4 regions of the Nonomuraea sp. NPDC005501 genome follow, and region 4 is predicted to be linked to each of the others. Evidence: predicted binding sites of a transcription regulator. Region 4 holds the regulator's gene; each other region holds the start of a gene.
The links. The regulator LexA, encoded in region 4, represses DNA repair genes until DNA is damaged. The targets are predictions, from matches to a motif close to TCGAACANNTGTTCGA.
Positions count from the first base shown of each region.

Region 1: a site for LexA is predicted at 2,138-2,153, ahead of ABZS51_RS36220 (DUF6504 family protein). Genes of this name have one in related genera too.
Region 2: a site for LexA is predicted at 1,614-1,629, ahead of ABZS51_RS34170 (DNA topoisomerase IV subunit B). Genes of this name have one in related genera too.
Region 3: a site for LexA is predicted at 2,424-2,439, ahead of ABZS51_RS33980 (alpha-ketoglutarate-dependent dioxygenase AlkB). Genes of this name have one in related genera too.

Region 1 is NZ_JBEXDT010000108.1:9,648-12,954, forward strand. It holds gene dnaE (DNA polymerase III subunit alpha) at 1-1,805, opposite strand, end outside; gene ABZS51_RS36220 (DUF6504 family protein) at 1,805-2,071, opposite strand; gene ABZS51_RS36225 (serine/threonine-protein kinase) at 2,254-3,307, shown strand, end outside.
Region 2 is NZ_JBEXDT010000094.1:20,514-23,820, forward strand. It holds gene ABZS51_RS34160 (GNAT family N-acetyltransferase) at 204-902, shown strand; gene ABZS51_RS34165 (hypothetical protein) at 1,154-1,384, opposite strand; gene ABZS51_RS34170 (DNA topoisomerase IV subunit B) at 1,652-3,307, shown strand, end outside.
Region 3 is NZ_JBEXDT010000093.1:20,166-23,472, reverse strand. It holds gene ABZS51_RS33990 (phytanoyl-CoA dioxygenase family protein) at 1-606, opposite strand, end outside; gene ABZS51_RS33985 (AraC family transcriptional regulator) at 648-1,613, shown strand; gene ABZS51_RS33980 (alpha-ketoglutarate-dependent dioxygenase AlkB) at 1,772-2,401, opposite strand; gene ABZS51_RS33975 (MFS transporter) at 2,639-3,307, shown strand, end outside.
Region 4 is NZ_JBEXDT010000095.1:10,467-13,773, reverse strand. It holds gene lexA (transcriptional repressor LexA) at 1,020-1,727, shown strand; gene ABZS51_RS34270 (MFS transporter) at 2,147-3,307, opposite strand, start outside.

The DNA of each region.
Region 1 (3,307 bases), on a different contig from region 4:
GCCATCGCCGACTGCATGCGCACGCCCAGCACGTCCAGCTTGAGCAGCCCCGCCTCCTCCACGTCGTCCTTGTCGAACTGCGACATCGGGAACTCCAGCAGGCTGCGCTCCACCGGCGTGCGGTCGCGCAGCCCGGAGTTGCCGATCAGCACCCCGCACGGGTGCAGCGCGATGTGCCGGGGCAGCCCGTCGAGCTTCTCGGCCAGCCTGAACACCCGGTCCAGCCCCGCCTCCCCCAGCCTGCTGTCGCGCAGCTCGGGCAGGTCGCTCAGCGACGCGGTGATCTGCCTGGCCCTGATGTGCGGGAACGCCTTGGCGATCGCGTCGATCTCGTACGGGGGCAGGCCCATGGCGCCCGCCACGTCACGGATCGCGCTGCGGGCCCGGTAGGTCTCCATCATGGACACGCAGGCCACGCGCTGCTCGCCGTACCTGTCGAAGATGGCCTTGTAGCAGTCGAGCCGGCGCGCGGACTCCACGTCCACGTCGATGTCGGGCAGCCCGACGCGGCCCTCCGACAGGAAGCGCTCCATGAGCAGGCCGTGGTGGAGGGGGTTCACCTCGCCGATGCCGATGAGGTAGTTGACCAGGCTGCCCGCGCCGGAGCCGCGGATGGCGCACCGGATGCCCATCCGCCGGATCATGTCGGTGATGTCGGACACGGCGATGAAGTAGCCGGACAGGCGCTTGCGCTCGATGATCGCCATCTCGTCCCGGAGCCGTTCGCCGGCCTCCCGGGAGCGGGCCAGGCCGCGCGCCGCCATCCCGTCCTCCACCCGGCGGCGCAGCAGCGGCACCGGGTCGGCGCCGATCTCGGGCAGGTGCAGGGCGGGCGGGTCGCCGCGCAGCGCGAGCAGCTCACGCGGATCCATCACGCACTCCTCCGCGACCCTGCGGGTGGCGCGCAGCAGGTCGGCGACCCGGCGCGCGTCGGAGCCGCAGATCTTCGCGGCCACCATCGCCATGTCCTTGGAGCCCTTGAGATAGGCGTGGGAGGTGGTGCGTTCCAGGTGGCGCGGGTGCAGCGGGACGAGCTGGCGGGCCGCGTCGAGCACGTCGCCCACCTGGTGGTCGTCCGGGTCGAGGTACCTGACGGCGTTGCTGAGCACGGCGGGCACCCCGGCGGACTCGGCCAGGGCGAGCATGCGGACGGCGGTGATGGCGTCGCGGAAGCCGTACTGGTCGACCAGTTCGACCACCACCCCGGGCACCATGGAGCGCCACAGGCCCAGCAGCGCCGCGGCCCGCTCGTCGCGGCGCGCGGCCATCGCCCGGCCCACGTCGGAGCGGGGGCCGAGCAGCACCGTCAGCCCGTCGTCGGGGGTGACGCCGGGGCCGGCCCACGCGGCCACCATCTCCCGGGTCACCCGCGGCTCGCCGCGCCCGCCCGCGTAGTGGGCGTCGGTGACCAGCCGGGCCAGGCGGGACCAGCCGCCCGAACGGGCCAGCACGATGATCCGGTCCTCGGCGTCCGCCCCGGTGCGGGGGCGCTGCGGCCTCCGGCTCCGGGCGAGGGGGCTCAGGTCGTCGAGCGCGCCGCCGGAGTCGAGGGTGAGGCCGTCGAGCGCGCCGTCGGGGCCGTCCGCTCCGGCGAGGACGAGGCTGACGCCGAAGACCGGCCCGATCCCGGCGTCCGCGCACGCCTGCGCGTGCTTGACCGCCCCGTACAGACCGTCGCGGTCGGTCAGCGCGAGGATGTCCATGCCGTCGTCGGCGGCCCGCCGCGCCAGCTCGCGCGGGAACGCGGTGCCGTACCGCATCGAGTAGGCGGAGGCCACGTTGAGGTGCGGGAACGGCGCGCCCATCAGTCCCACGCCCTCAGGAGCAGCCAGCCGCCGCTGGCGGTGTCGAACCTCAGCTCGTAGGAGCCCGCCTCACGCCCCGGGCTGGCCTCGACCCGCCAGAACTGGCGCTCGCCGGGATCGCCCTCCCGCACCTTCCACCACTCGCGCGTCACCACCCAGTGGTCGAGGACGCGGCGCACGAGATAGAGCCGGTCACGCCAGACGAACTGGCTGGGCTCGCCCTCCCGGGTCCACACCTCGATCGGATCGCCATAGAGTCTGCTCAAGACGCCTCTCCCCGCGGCTTTTCGACTGTGTTCAGCCACCCGGGGGAAGGCGGGTGTTCTTACATATCGAACATATGTTCTTTGCGGCTCGGAGCGCAAGTCGCTCACGCAGGTGAGCCCGGTCGGCGGCGAGCCCGTGTCGGCCCACCCGGACGAGCCCGATATCGGTAAGCTAACCCGCCGTGAGCGGTGAAACCTCCCACATCGGGCGCTACAGGTTGCTGAGCGTGCTGGGCAGGGGCGGGATGGGCACGGTGCACCTCGCCGAGGACACCGCGGGGCAGCGCGTCGCCATCAAGGTGATCAACGCGGAGTTCAGCCAGCACGAGCAGTTCCGCATGCGTTTTCGCAGGGAGGCCGACGCCGCCCGGCGGGTGCGCAGGTTCTGTACCGCCGCGGTCCTGGAGGCGGCCCTCGACGGCCGGATCCTCTACGTCGTCACCGAGTACGTGCCCGGCCCCAACCTGGAGCAGGCCGTCGAGCAGTCCGGGCCGCTGCGCGGATCCAGCCTCGACGCGCTGGCCGTCAGCGTGGCCACCGCCCTGACCGCCATCCACGGGGCCGGGGTGGTCCACCGCGACCTCAAGCCGTCCAACGTGCTGCTGTCGCCCGTCGGCCCCCGGGTGATCGATTTCGGCATCGCGCGGGCGCTCGACACGCTCAGCGGGGTCACGGGCACCGGCGAGATCGTCGGCACGCCCCGCTACATGGCGCCCGAGGTGCTGCGGGGCGACCCGGTGTCGCCGGCGTGCGACGTGTTCTCGTGGGGCTGCCTGGTGGCGTACGCGGCGAGCGGCAGGGCGCCGTTCGGCGGCGAGACGCTGCCCGCGATCGTCTATCAGGTGCTCAACACCGAGCCCGACCTGAGCCAGGTCGATCCGTCGCTGCGCGAGCTGGTCGCCGCCGCCCTGCGCAAGGACCCGGCGGCCCGGCCGACGGCGCAGCAGCTCCTCGACCACCTGGTGGGCCGCTCGGCGGCGCCGGAGCAGGCGGCGCGGACGGTGCGGCTGAGCTGGCAGCAGCAGGGGACGACGCCGTTCACCGAGCCGGGTGTCCCGCACCCGGTCCCGGGCGGCGGGCCGGGATCCCCCTCGCGCGGGCGCAGGCGGGGGCTCCGGGCCGCCGGGCTGGCCGTCGGGACGGTGGCGCTCGCCGGCGCGGTCCTGGCGGCGTGGACGTTCCTGTCCCCCGGCGGGCCGCCCGAGGGGCCGACGCTCCTCCAGGAGGACTTCACCC
Region 2 (3,307 bases), on a different contig from region 4:
CCACCCGCCGTACGGGGCTGGGGGCCTCCAGGGAGACGCCCGCTGACCCGCACGGGGCGAGCCGCCGTCACGCCGCATCCGAGCCGTTCCCTTCGGCGGCTCCGCCCACCTCCCGAGCCGCCTCGCCCTCCGAACCCCTCGACCTTTCCGGCTCTCCGGGGACTGTCGGCCGTTCGGGGTGGTCGGGTGGATAGCCTGCGCTGATGGATTTCGACAGACTTGTCCACGAAGCCTGGCCTGCGTTCGAGCGGCAGGCGTATGGCGACTGGATCCTGCGCTACGCCGACGGAGTGACGAAGCGGGCGAACTCGGTGCTTCCCCTCGGCCGGCCCGCCGACCTGGGAGCCGCGATCGGCGCCGCCGAGGAGTTCTACACGGCACGAGGGACGCGCACCGCCTTCTCGATGGGGCCCGGCGTGGTGCCCGAGCTCGACGCCGAGCTGGACCGCAGGGGCTACGAGGTGGTGGACCCGACCGCGGTCATGGCGCGCTCCGGCGACACGCCCGGACCCGCGCACCGGGTGCGGATCGAGGAGCACCCCTGGCGGGCGTGGGTGGACACGTGGTGGGCCGTGGACGGCCGGTACGCCGAGGGCCGGCAGGCGGCTGAGCGGATCTGCGCGGGCGTGCCGGCGTGGTACGCGGCGGTCGAGGAGGACGGCGTGCCGCTCGCCGTGGGCCGCGCCGTGCCGCAGGGTGACACGCTCGGGATCTTCTGCATGGCCACGCTGCCGGAGGCCCGCCGCCGCGGGCTGGGCCGCAGCGTGCTCCGCGCCCTGCTGCTGAGGGGCGGGTCGCGGCCGGCGTACCTGGTGGTGACCCGCCGCAACGAGACCGCCCAGGCCCTCTACGCGAGCGAGGGCTTCACCTTCCGCCAGGGCTATCACTACCGCGTCCGCTGACTCGGACGCTCTGCCCCCTCACCCTTGCCCGTACTGCCGGGGCGCGACCGTGCTGCCGGCACTTGTCCGTGCTGCCGTTGCTCGCCCGTACGGCCGGCACTTGTCCGTGCTGCCGTTGCACGCCCGTACTGCTCGTGTTCGCCCCTGCTGGCCGGCTCCCTGCTGGAACGCGAAACGGCGGCCCCGGGCATGCCGGAGTCGCCGTTTCGCGCTTGTGCGTTATGTGGTTATCTCGTCACGACGGGCGCCGGTCAGCGCTCGTCGTTGTGGGCAATTACAGGGGTTTCGCTGAGCCGTGCCGACTCGTCCAGGATGTCGGCGCCCTTTTCGCGCAGCGCCGCAATGTGCTGACGCCCGTGGTGGGCACAGAACAGCAGCTCCCCACCCACAGGCAGGGTCGCGCGAATGTAGGCCTGGGCACCGCAACGGTCGCAGCGGTCGAGGGCCGTCAGCGGCTTAACGGGGGCGAGAGCTCCAGTCACGTATCGCCTTTCGGGTCACCCCCGCCGAAGCGAGGATCTGGCGTCAGTCACTTGGAACAACATCTAACCGGACGTGGACGTTCCCAACCGCCGCCTCGCTACGCCCAGAGCGGAATGTGTCCGAAAGTAATGACGATCAGGCCGTTGGTAACGGCAAACGTGACCGCATGGCAAGCTTGGACGCGCGCACGTGCGCAAGTACGCCTGCGCAGGAGAAGGACGGTAGGCTGCGCACAGGTGTTCGATGACCAACCCGGAGGAGCTGGAGTGACCCTAGTGGAGGCCGGTTACACGGCTCGTCACCTCTCGGTGCTGGAGGGGCTCGAAGCGGTCCGCAAGCGTCCGGGCATGTACATCGGGTCCACCGACAGCCGCGGGCTCATGCACTGCCTCTGGGAGATCGTGGACAACGGCGTCGACGAGGCGCTGGGGGGTCACTGCACCCGCATCGAGGTCGAGCTGCACGCCGACGGCTCCATCGAGGTGCGCGACGACGGCCGCGGCATCCCCGTCGACATCGAGCCCAAGAGCGGCCTGGCCGGCGTGGAGCTCGTCTACACCAAGCTCCACGCGGGCGGCAAGTTCGGCGGCGGCTCCTACGCCGCCTCCGGCGGCCTGCACGGCGTCGGCGCCTCCGTGGTCAACGCGCTGTCGTCCCGCCTCGACGTCCAGGTCGACCGCGACGGACGCGTCCACGAGATCAGCTTCCGCCGGGGCGTGCCCGGCGTGTTCGACGGCGACGGGCCGACGGCCAAGTTCCGCAAGAAGTCCGGGCTGCGCGACGGCGGCGGGCTGGCCCGCGCCGTCACCGGCACCCGCGTCCGCTTCTGGGCCGACAAGCAGATCTTCCTGCCCGACGCCGAGGTGTCGCTCGACGAGATCCACGTCCGGCTCCGCCAGACCGCCTTCCTGGTGCCCGGCCTCACGCTCGTGGTCGTCGACAGCCGCCACGAGGAGCGGGTGGAGGAGGAGTTCCGCTTCGACGGCGGCATCTCCGAGTTCACCGAGTTCCTGGCCCGCGACGAGGCCGTGTGCGACGTGCTGCGCCTGCAGGGCGTCGGCCACTTCCACGAGACGGTGCCGGTCCTCGACGACCAGGGCCACATGACGCCCACCGAGGTCGAGCGGGAGCTGACCGTCGACGTGGCCGTGCGCTGGGGCCGCGGCTACGAGTCGACCGTCCGCTCGTTCGTCAACGTGATCGCCACCCCCAAGGGCGGCACCCACATCACCGGCTTCGAGCGCGGCCTGGTGCGCACGATCAACGAGCAGCTGCGCGAGACCCGCCTGCTGAAGAACGGCGACGACCCGGTCACCAAGGAGGACATCCTCGAGGGCCTCACCGCGGTCGTCACCGTCCGCGTGCCGGAGCCGCAGTTCGAGGGCCAGACCAAGGAGGTCCTCGGCACCTCCGCGGCCACCCGCATCGTCTCCCATGTGGTCTCGCGCGAGCTGAAGGAGCTGTTCGCCAACCCGCCGCGCGGCTTCAAGCAGCCGCTGCGGGCCGCGCTGGAGAAGATCGTCGCCGCCGCCAAGGCGCGCATCGCCGCCCGCGAGCACCGCGACAACCAGCGCCGCAAGAGCGCTTTGGAGAACTCCGCGCTGCCCGCCAAGCTCGTGGACTGCCGCAGCGACGACGTCGACCGCAGCGAGCTGTTCATCGTCGAGGGAGACTCGGCGCTGGGCACGGCCAAGCTGGCCCGCGACTCGGAGTTCCAGGCGCTGCTGCCGATCCGCGGCAAGATCCTCAACGTCCAGAAGGCGTCGATGAGCGACATGCTCAAGAACGCCGAGTGCGCCGCCATCATCCAGGTCGTCGGCGCCGGCTCCGGCCGCTCCTTCGACATCGAGGCGGCCCGCTACGGCAAGGTCATCCTCATGGCCGACGCCGATGTCGACGGCGCCCACATCCGGTGCCTGTTG
Region 3 (3,307 bases), on a different contig from region 4:
GCCGTTGAAGAAGAGCACGTCACCGGCCTCCATGTCGACCGGCACGGGTTCGAGGCCGGGCGGCGGCGGGACGTACTCCCGGGTGAAGGACACGTCCAGGTCGGCCTCCTCGGGGCAGAACAGGTCCATCTTGTGCGTGCCGGGCACCACCTCCAGGCCGCCGTTCGCCCGGTCGATGCGGTCCAGAGCGATCCAGGCGGCCACGCAGGTGCCGGGCTCCACCTGGAGGTAGAAGTTGTCCTGGTGCAGCGCCTGCCCGCGCGCGCCCGGCGGCTTGAAGTAGAACATGCTCTGGGCTGCTATCGGCTCCTCCCCCAGCAGCTCGCGCAGGATCGCCGCGATCCGCGGGTCGAGGAGCCGGCGCAGGGCCAGGCCGTTCACCTGGTGGGGGTGCATGATCCGCGGGTAGTCGCGCAGGATGTCGTACGGCCGGCCGGGCTCCTGCGGCTGGGGCTGGAAATGTCCCGGTATGGGGCCACCGGCGTGCAGCTCCATGAACGTGTCGCGCAGCTCGGCGGCCTCGGCCGGGGCGAGGAGCCCGGGCACGACGGCGTACCCCCGGTCGTGGAAGGCGGCGAGCTGGTCGTGGAAGGCGGTGAGCGTCATGCTTCTCACGCTAGGAACCCGGCCCGTCGAAAGGTATGCCCGTGACCGCTGACGACATGTCCGTTCCTGCCGCGGAGATGGTCATCGTGGGCCACTTCGACCGGGCGCCCGGGTACGCGACCCGCCGGCCGGCCGGGTCGCCGAGCTGGCTGGTGATGTGGACGCAGGCGGGGGCGGGGCTGGTGGAGCAGGCCGGCGCGTCGTTCACGGCCGGGCCGGGCGATCTGGTGGTGCTGGCGGCGGGCGCGGCGCAGCACTACCGGGTGGCGCCGGGGGCGGAGCGATGGCGGTTCTGGTGGGCGCACTTCCAGCCGCGCCCGTCGTGGCCGGGATGGCTGGGGCCGTACGCGCGGGCGGCGGGGTGCCATCTGGTGGCCGGAGTGCCGGGGGCGCTGCACGAGCGGCTCGACCAGGCGTTCCGGCGGGCGTTGCGCGACTCACGCTGGCTTCCCCCGGCCGGCTCGGCCTCGATGACCGCTTCCACGGCGCCGGAGCCCCCAGGCCCGGACGCCGGGGTCGCGGCGGCCGGGGCGGCTGTGGCAGGGGCGGCTGTGGCGGGGTCGGCGGCGGCGCGGGAGCTGGTGCTCGGCGCGGTCGAGGAGGTGCTGGTCCTGGCCACCGCCTCCGCCCGCCACCCCGGCGAGGAGAGCGGCGACGGCAAGGGCGGCGACCCCAGGGTGGGCCGCGCGCTCGCGCTGATCGCCGCCGAGCCGGGCGCCCCGCACTCGGTCGCCTCGCTGGCACGCGCCGTCGCGCTGTCGCCGTCGCGCTTCGCCCACCTCTTCACGTCCGAGACGGGCACGCCGCCGATGCGGGCCGTCCGGCAGGCCCGGGTACGGCACGCGGCCCGGCTGCTGGAGGCCACCGACATGGACGTCGGCCAGGTCGCGGCGGCCTCCGGCTTCGTCAGCCCGTTCCACTTCAGCCGGGCGTTCCGGCAGGAGTACGGCCTGCCGCCCCGCGCGTACCGGCTGAGCCGGCAGGGCCCGCACCCGGCGGGCCGTTGACCGGAGGAAAGGACAAGATGCCGCCGGGCGGGACCGGGTGGCCCAGCGGCGGCCCGCCCGCGGGCGGCTCCGGCTTCCACCGGCGCGTGATCAACCGGCGCCGGACGCCGGCGCCTTCACCACCGAGGTCTGAGCCCACGAGCGCCGGAGACACCCGGTCAGCGGACCCCGCGCGGCCTGAACTGGATGCTGATGCGCGGTCCCGTGGGCCGGGTGGTCTTCGGCACGGCGTGCTCCCAGGTGCGCTGGCAGCTTCCGCCCATCACGATGAGGTCGCCGTGGCCCAGGTCGTGGCGGATGGAGTGCCCGCCGCCGCGCGGGCGCAGCAGCAGGGGCCGCGGGGTGCCGACCGAGATGATGGCGACCATGGTGTCCTCGGTGCTGCCTCTGCCGATGGTGTCGCCGTGCCAGGCCACGCTGTCGCGGCCGTCACGGTAGTAGCAGAGTCCCGCCGTGCGGAACGGCTCGCCGAGCTCCTCCTCGTAGTGGGCGTCGAGCTCGCGCAGGGCGTCGTCGAGCACCGGGTCGGGCAGCCGCTCGCCCTCGTCGTAGAACTTCAGCAACCGCGGGACGTCGACCACCTTGTCGTACATCCGCCGCCGCTCGCCCCGCCACGGCACGCGCTCCGCCAGCCGCTCGAACAGCGTGTCCGCGCCCGACAGCCAGCCCGGCCGCACGTCGATCCACGCGCCGTGGTCGAGCCGCGTCCGGCGCACCGTGGAGCCGAGCGGGCCGACGGCGACGTCCTCGTCCAGCCCCAGCAGGGACGCCTGGAAAACACCCCTCATACCGCCGAGTGTATGCCCATCTTCAAACATCCATTCGACTCACCCCTCCCGCGGGACATCCACCGGGCAGCCACCGGAAGGGACGGCTGCCGTCGTCGGCCGGCATGGGCCCGCCACACCCGGCCACCCCCCGGCCATGCATCCACCCCCGCCTCTTCACCGAACGGTGGGTCCACGACACGGACGGCTGACCGCCCCCCTTCCCGGCACCGCGGGCCACGCTGTAACGTCTCTTTGATGATAGCCCGTTACATGTTCGGCGCGATCACGGCCCGAACCGGAGACGAGATGTCCGGCCCTGCCCTGCTCGTGGCCGGGCTCGCCCTGACCGGATCGCCGGTGGTCGCGTCGTGGCTGCTGGCCGGGCTCACCGCGTCGGCCGCGATCGGCGGACCCCTGCTCGGGGTGCTGCTCGACCGCGCCTTACGCCCGGGCAGGATGCTCGCCGGCTGCCTGCTGGGCTACACCGGGGGCCTGCTGGTCGTGCTGCTCGGCCTGGGCCACGTGCCCGACGCCGTGCTGATCGGCGTGGCCGTGCTCGCGGGCGTGCTCGGGCCCGCCCTGACCGGCGGCTGGACCGCCCAGCTGCCCCTCCTGATCCCGGCGGGACGCCTGGAGCGGGCCAGCGCGCTCGACGCGATCAGCTACAACGCCGCGGGGCTGGCCGGCCCGGCGGCGGTGGCGGGGGTCGCGGCCGCGTGGGACGGGCGGAGCGCGGTGGTGGTGTCGCTGGCGCTCATGGTGGCGGCGGCCCCGATCGCGTACCGGCTGCCCGGCCGCCCGGAGCGCGGGGTCCGCACCGAGGGCATCCGGCGGGAGCTGGCCGCCGGTTTCACGGCGATCGGCCGGAACGCGCCCCTCCGCCGGGCGACGGTGACCTCGATGGTCTCCTACGCCGGCGTGCCG
Region 4 (3,307 bases):
AGCCGGGAGGCCGAGGCCCTCGGCCTCTGCTCTGGGGGGTGGTACGAGCCACAGCTGGGGTCTTCCTCCCGCGGCGAAGGCGCGACCGGCCCCGCGGGCCGCCGTCGCGTCGGCGCCCGGCGACGCACCACCACTACGCGAGACGTCCTCCCGCATCTGAACCCCACCCCTCGAAGTGACCCCTGCGGTCCACCCGGCCGCGCGGGCTCGGTCGCCGCGCCCGGCCCTACCATCCAGTACGCCCAGAACGCCCGAAGCGCTCAGCCGATCCGCCTCACAGCACGCGACCCGCCGTCACGACGGGCCGGCGCCCATCTCCACACACCCGCGACCGCCTTCCCCTGAAGCACGGCTCGGTCCCATCTCCACGCACCGCGACACCCTCCCCCTTGAGCACGGCTCGGTCCCATCTCCACGCACCGCGACCGCCTCCCCCTGGGGTACGGCTCGGCCCCTGCCCGTGGGTGACGCCGAGCTCCGCACGATGACCAACGAGCGTGGCGTGTCGGCTCCGGCCGTCCTGCAGCCGTCCTGCAGCTGCCCTGCCGTCGTTCTGCGTCCGGCCACTCTCGCCACCTGACCACCACCACCTCGGCCCCGCCTGGATGGTGAATTGTCGCGCAAACCGAGGCGTTCGCGAATACTGAACGCTTTGTCCTCCCCCACAGTCCGCCCGCCCCCAACACCGTCGTTCTTGATCGCCTTTGTACGGCCCTCGGCGACCCGCTGCCGTCCGGCGTCTTCGCTGGTCATGTCCGTGACCGCGGTGACGCGCACGATTGACCTCCCCGCCGTCCGGGTCCGAGAAAAAGACCCAATAAAGATCAGCAAATCGAACACGGTGTCGATCGAACTCCCGTACGATGTTGTACACCACGCCACTGATAATTTCGAGGACGACTCGAACAATTGTTTGAAGATGATCTTCAACAGCGATACGGTCGCTGTGTGCGACATGGAGACCACGGACCGGGAGGGCAGGCCGGAGCGGCAGGCCACCCGGCGACGAGGAGGAGAGCATGAGCGAGCGAGATGACGCAAACGGGGTCACAGACCTCGCGGTGCGCCGGCGCGACTCCCTGGGCCTGACGCCCAGGCAGCGCAAGATTCTCGAAGTGATTCGCGATTCGGTGCAACAGCGCGGATATCCGCCGTCCATGCGTGAGATCGGCGAGGCCGTCCAGCTGACGAGCACGTCGAGCGTGTCGCACCAGTTGACGGCGTTGCAGCGCAAGGGCTATCTGCGGCGTGACCCGCACCGGCCGCGCGCCCTCGAAGTCCGCCTGCCGGGCGAGCCGGCACTGTGGGTCGACCCCGACGCCTCCTCCGAGGAGCCCACGGTGAGCAGGCCCACGGCCGCCTATGTGCCGCTGGTCGGCCGGATCGCCGCCGGTGGGCCGATCCTCGCCGAGGAGAGCGTCGAAGACGTCTTCGCGCTGCCCAAGCAACTCGTCGGCGAGGGCACCCTGTTCCTCCTCCAGGTCGCCGGTGACTCCATGATCGAAGCCGCCATCGCCGACGGCGACTGGGTGGTCGTGCGTCAGCAGCCCGTCGCCGAGAGCGGCGACATCGTGGCCGCCATGATCGACGGCGAGGCCACGGTCAAGACCTTCAAGCGCAAGGACGGCCACGTCTGGCTGGTCCCCCACAACCCCAACTACGACCCGATCCCCGGCGACGAGGCCAGCGTCCTGGGCAAGGTCGTGGCGGTCCTCCGCCGCCTCTGACCCACCCCACCACCGCCGACGGCTCCCCGGGAGCACCCCGGGGAGCCGCGACCAGCACCGGCAGCCTTCGTTCCTCGCCCTCGGCGTTGAGCTCGTCGAGCCCGGCATCGAGCCCTGCCCCGGTCGCGGCACTCCACTCGCGCCCTGCCTCGGTCACGGCGTTCGAGTCGAGCTCTGCCCCGGTCACGGCAGCCCACTCGTGCCCTTGCCCCAATCGCGATGTTCGAGTTCGAGCCCTGCCCCGGTAGCGGCGGTCGAGTCGAGCCGGCGGCCAGGGCGGCGGACCAGGTGACGGCCTCCGCACCCACCGGCTGAACGCAGTAGTGGCCGGGAGATGCTGGAAGCCCTGAGGAAGTGGCCGGGGCTGCAAGGCCGGTCAACGGTGCTCGCTCAGCGCCGTGCGCTCGCGCCACCGAGTGTCAGCGGGACGTAGCCGATACGGACTCACCCGGTTGCCGCGCCCCCGGCAGGGCGGTGAAACGTCGGGTCGAGATGGCGACGAGGAGTCCGAGGGCGGCGTAAGCTCCGCCGAGCAGGCTGGCGGCCGGCCATCCCGCGGCGCTGTAGGCCCACGTGGTGGTGATCGCGCCGAGCGCGGAGCCGAGGGAGTAGAAGGCCATGTAGGCGCCGATGACGCTGCTGCTCTGGTCGGGGCGGGCGGCGGTGAGCAGGTGCTGGCTGCTGACGTGAACGGCTTGCACGGCGAAGTCCAGAAGGATGACGCCGACGATCAACAGCCACAGCGATGACCCCGCTTGACCGATCAGCAGCCACGCGGCTGTGAGCAGGGCCAGCGACCAGCAGGTGACCGAGGGCGCCAGTCCACGGTCGGCCCATCGGCCGGCCCGGGCCGCGCCCAGCGCCCCGGTGAGACCGGCGAGTCCGAACAGTCCGATCTCGGTGGTGCCGAAGTGCCACGGCGCGTCGCCGAGCGGGAGCGCCAGTCCGCTCCACAGCGTGCCGAAGGAGGCGAACAGGAAGAACGCGACCAGCCCTCGGCTGAGGAAGAGCCGGTCGCCGACCACCAGACGGCCCACCGATGACAGCAACTGCCCGTACCGGGCTCGGGAGCGGCGGATGTCGGCCTTGAGGGTGAATCGGGCGGCGAGCGCGAGCATCGCGCAAAGCCCGGCGATGACGAGGTAGACCATGCGCCAGTCGGCCAGCTCGCCCAAGGTGCCCGCGACCACCCGCACTCCGAGAATCCCGATGACCACGCCCGAGGTGACCACTCCGATGTTGCGGCCGCGCTCGCCGGGCGGCGAGACGGCGGCGACGTAGGCCACCGTGATCTGGACGACCACGGCGAACAGGCCGGCCAGGGCCAGGCCCGCGATCGCGATGCCGCCGCTGGGCGCGGCGGCGGCCACCCCCGCGCCTGCCGCTGTGAGCAGCAGGTGCACCGTGATGAGTCTGCGGCGGTCGAACAGGTCACCGAACGGGACCAGCAGCACCAGCCCCGCCAGATAGCCGATCTGGCCGGCGGCGACCAGCCACCCCAGCGCCCCTTCCCTCAGCCCGAGGTCCTCGCCCGCGGCCTCGAGAACCGGCTGGATGCCGTAGATGGTCGACACCGCCAC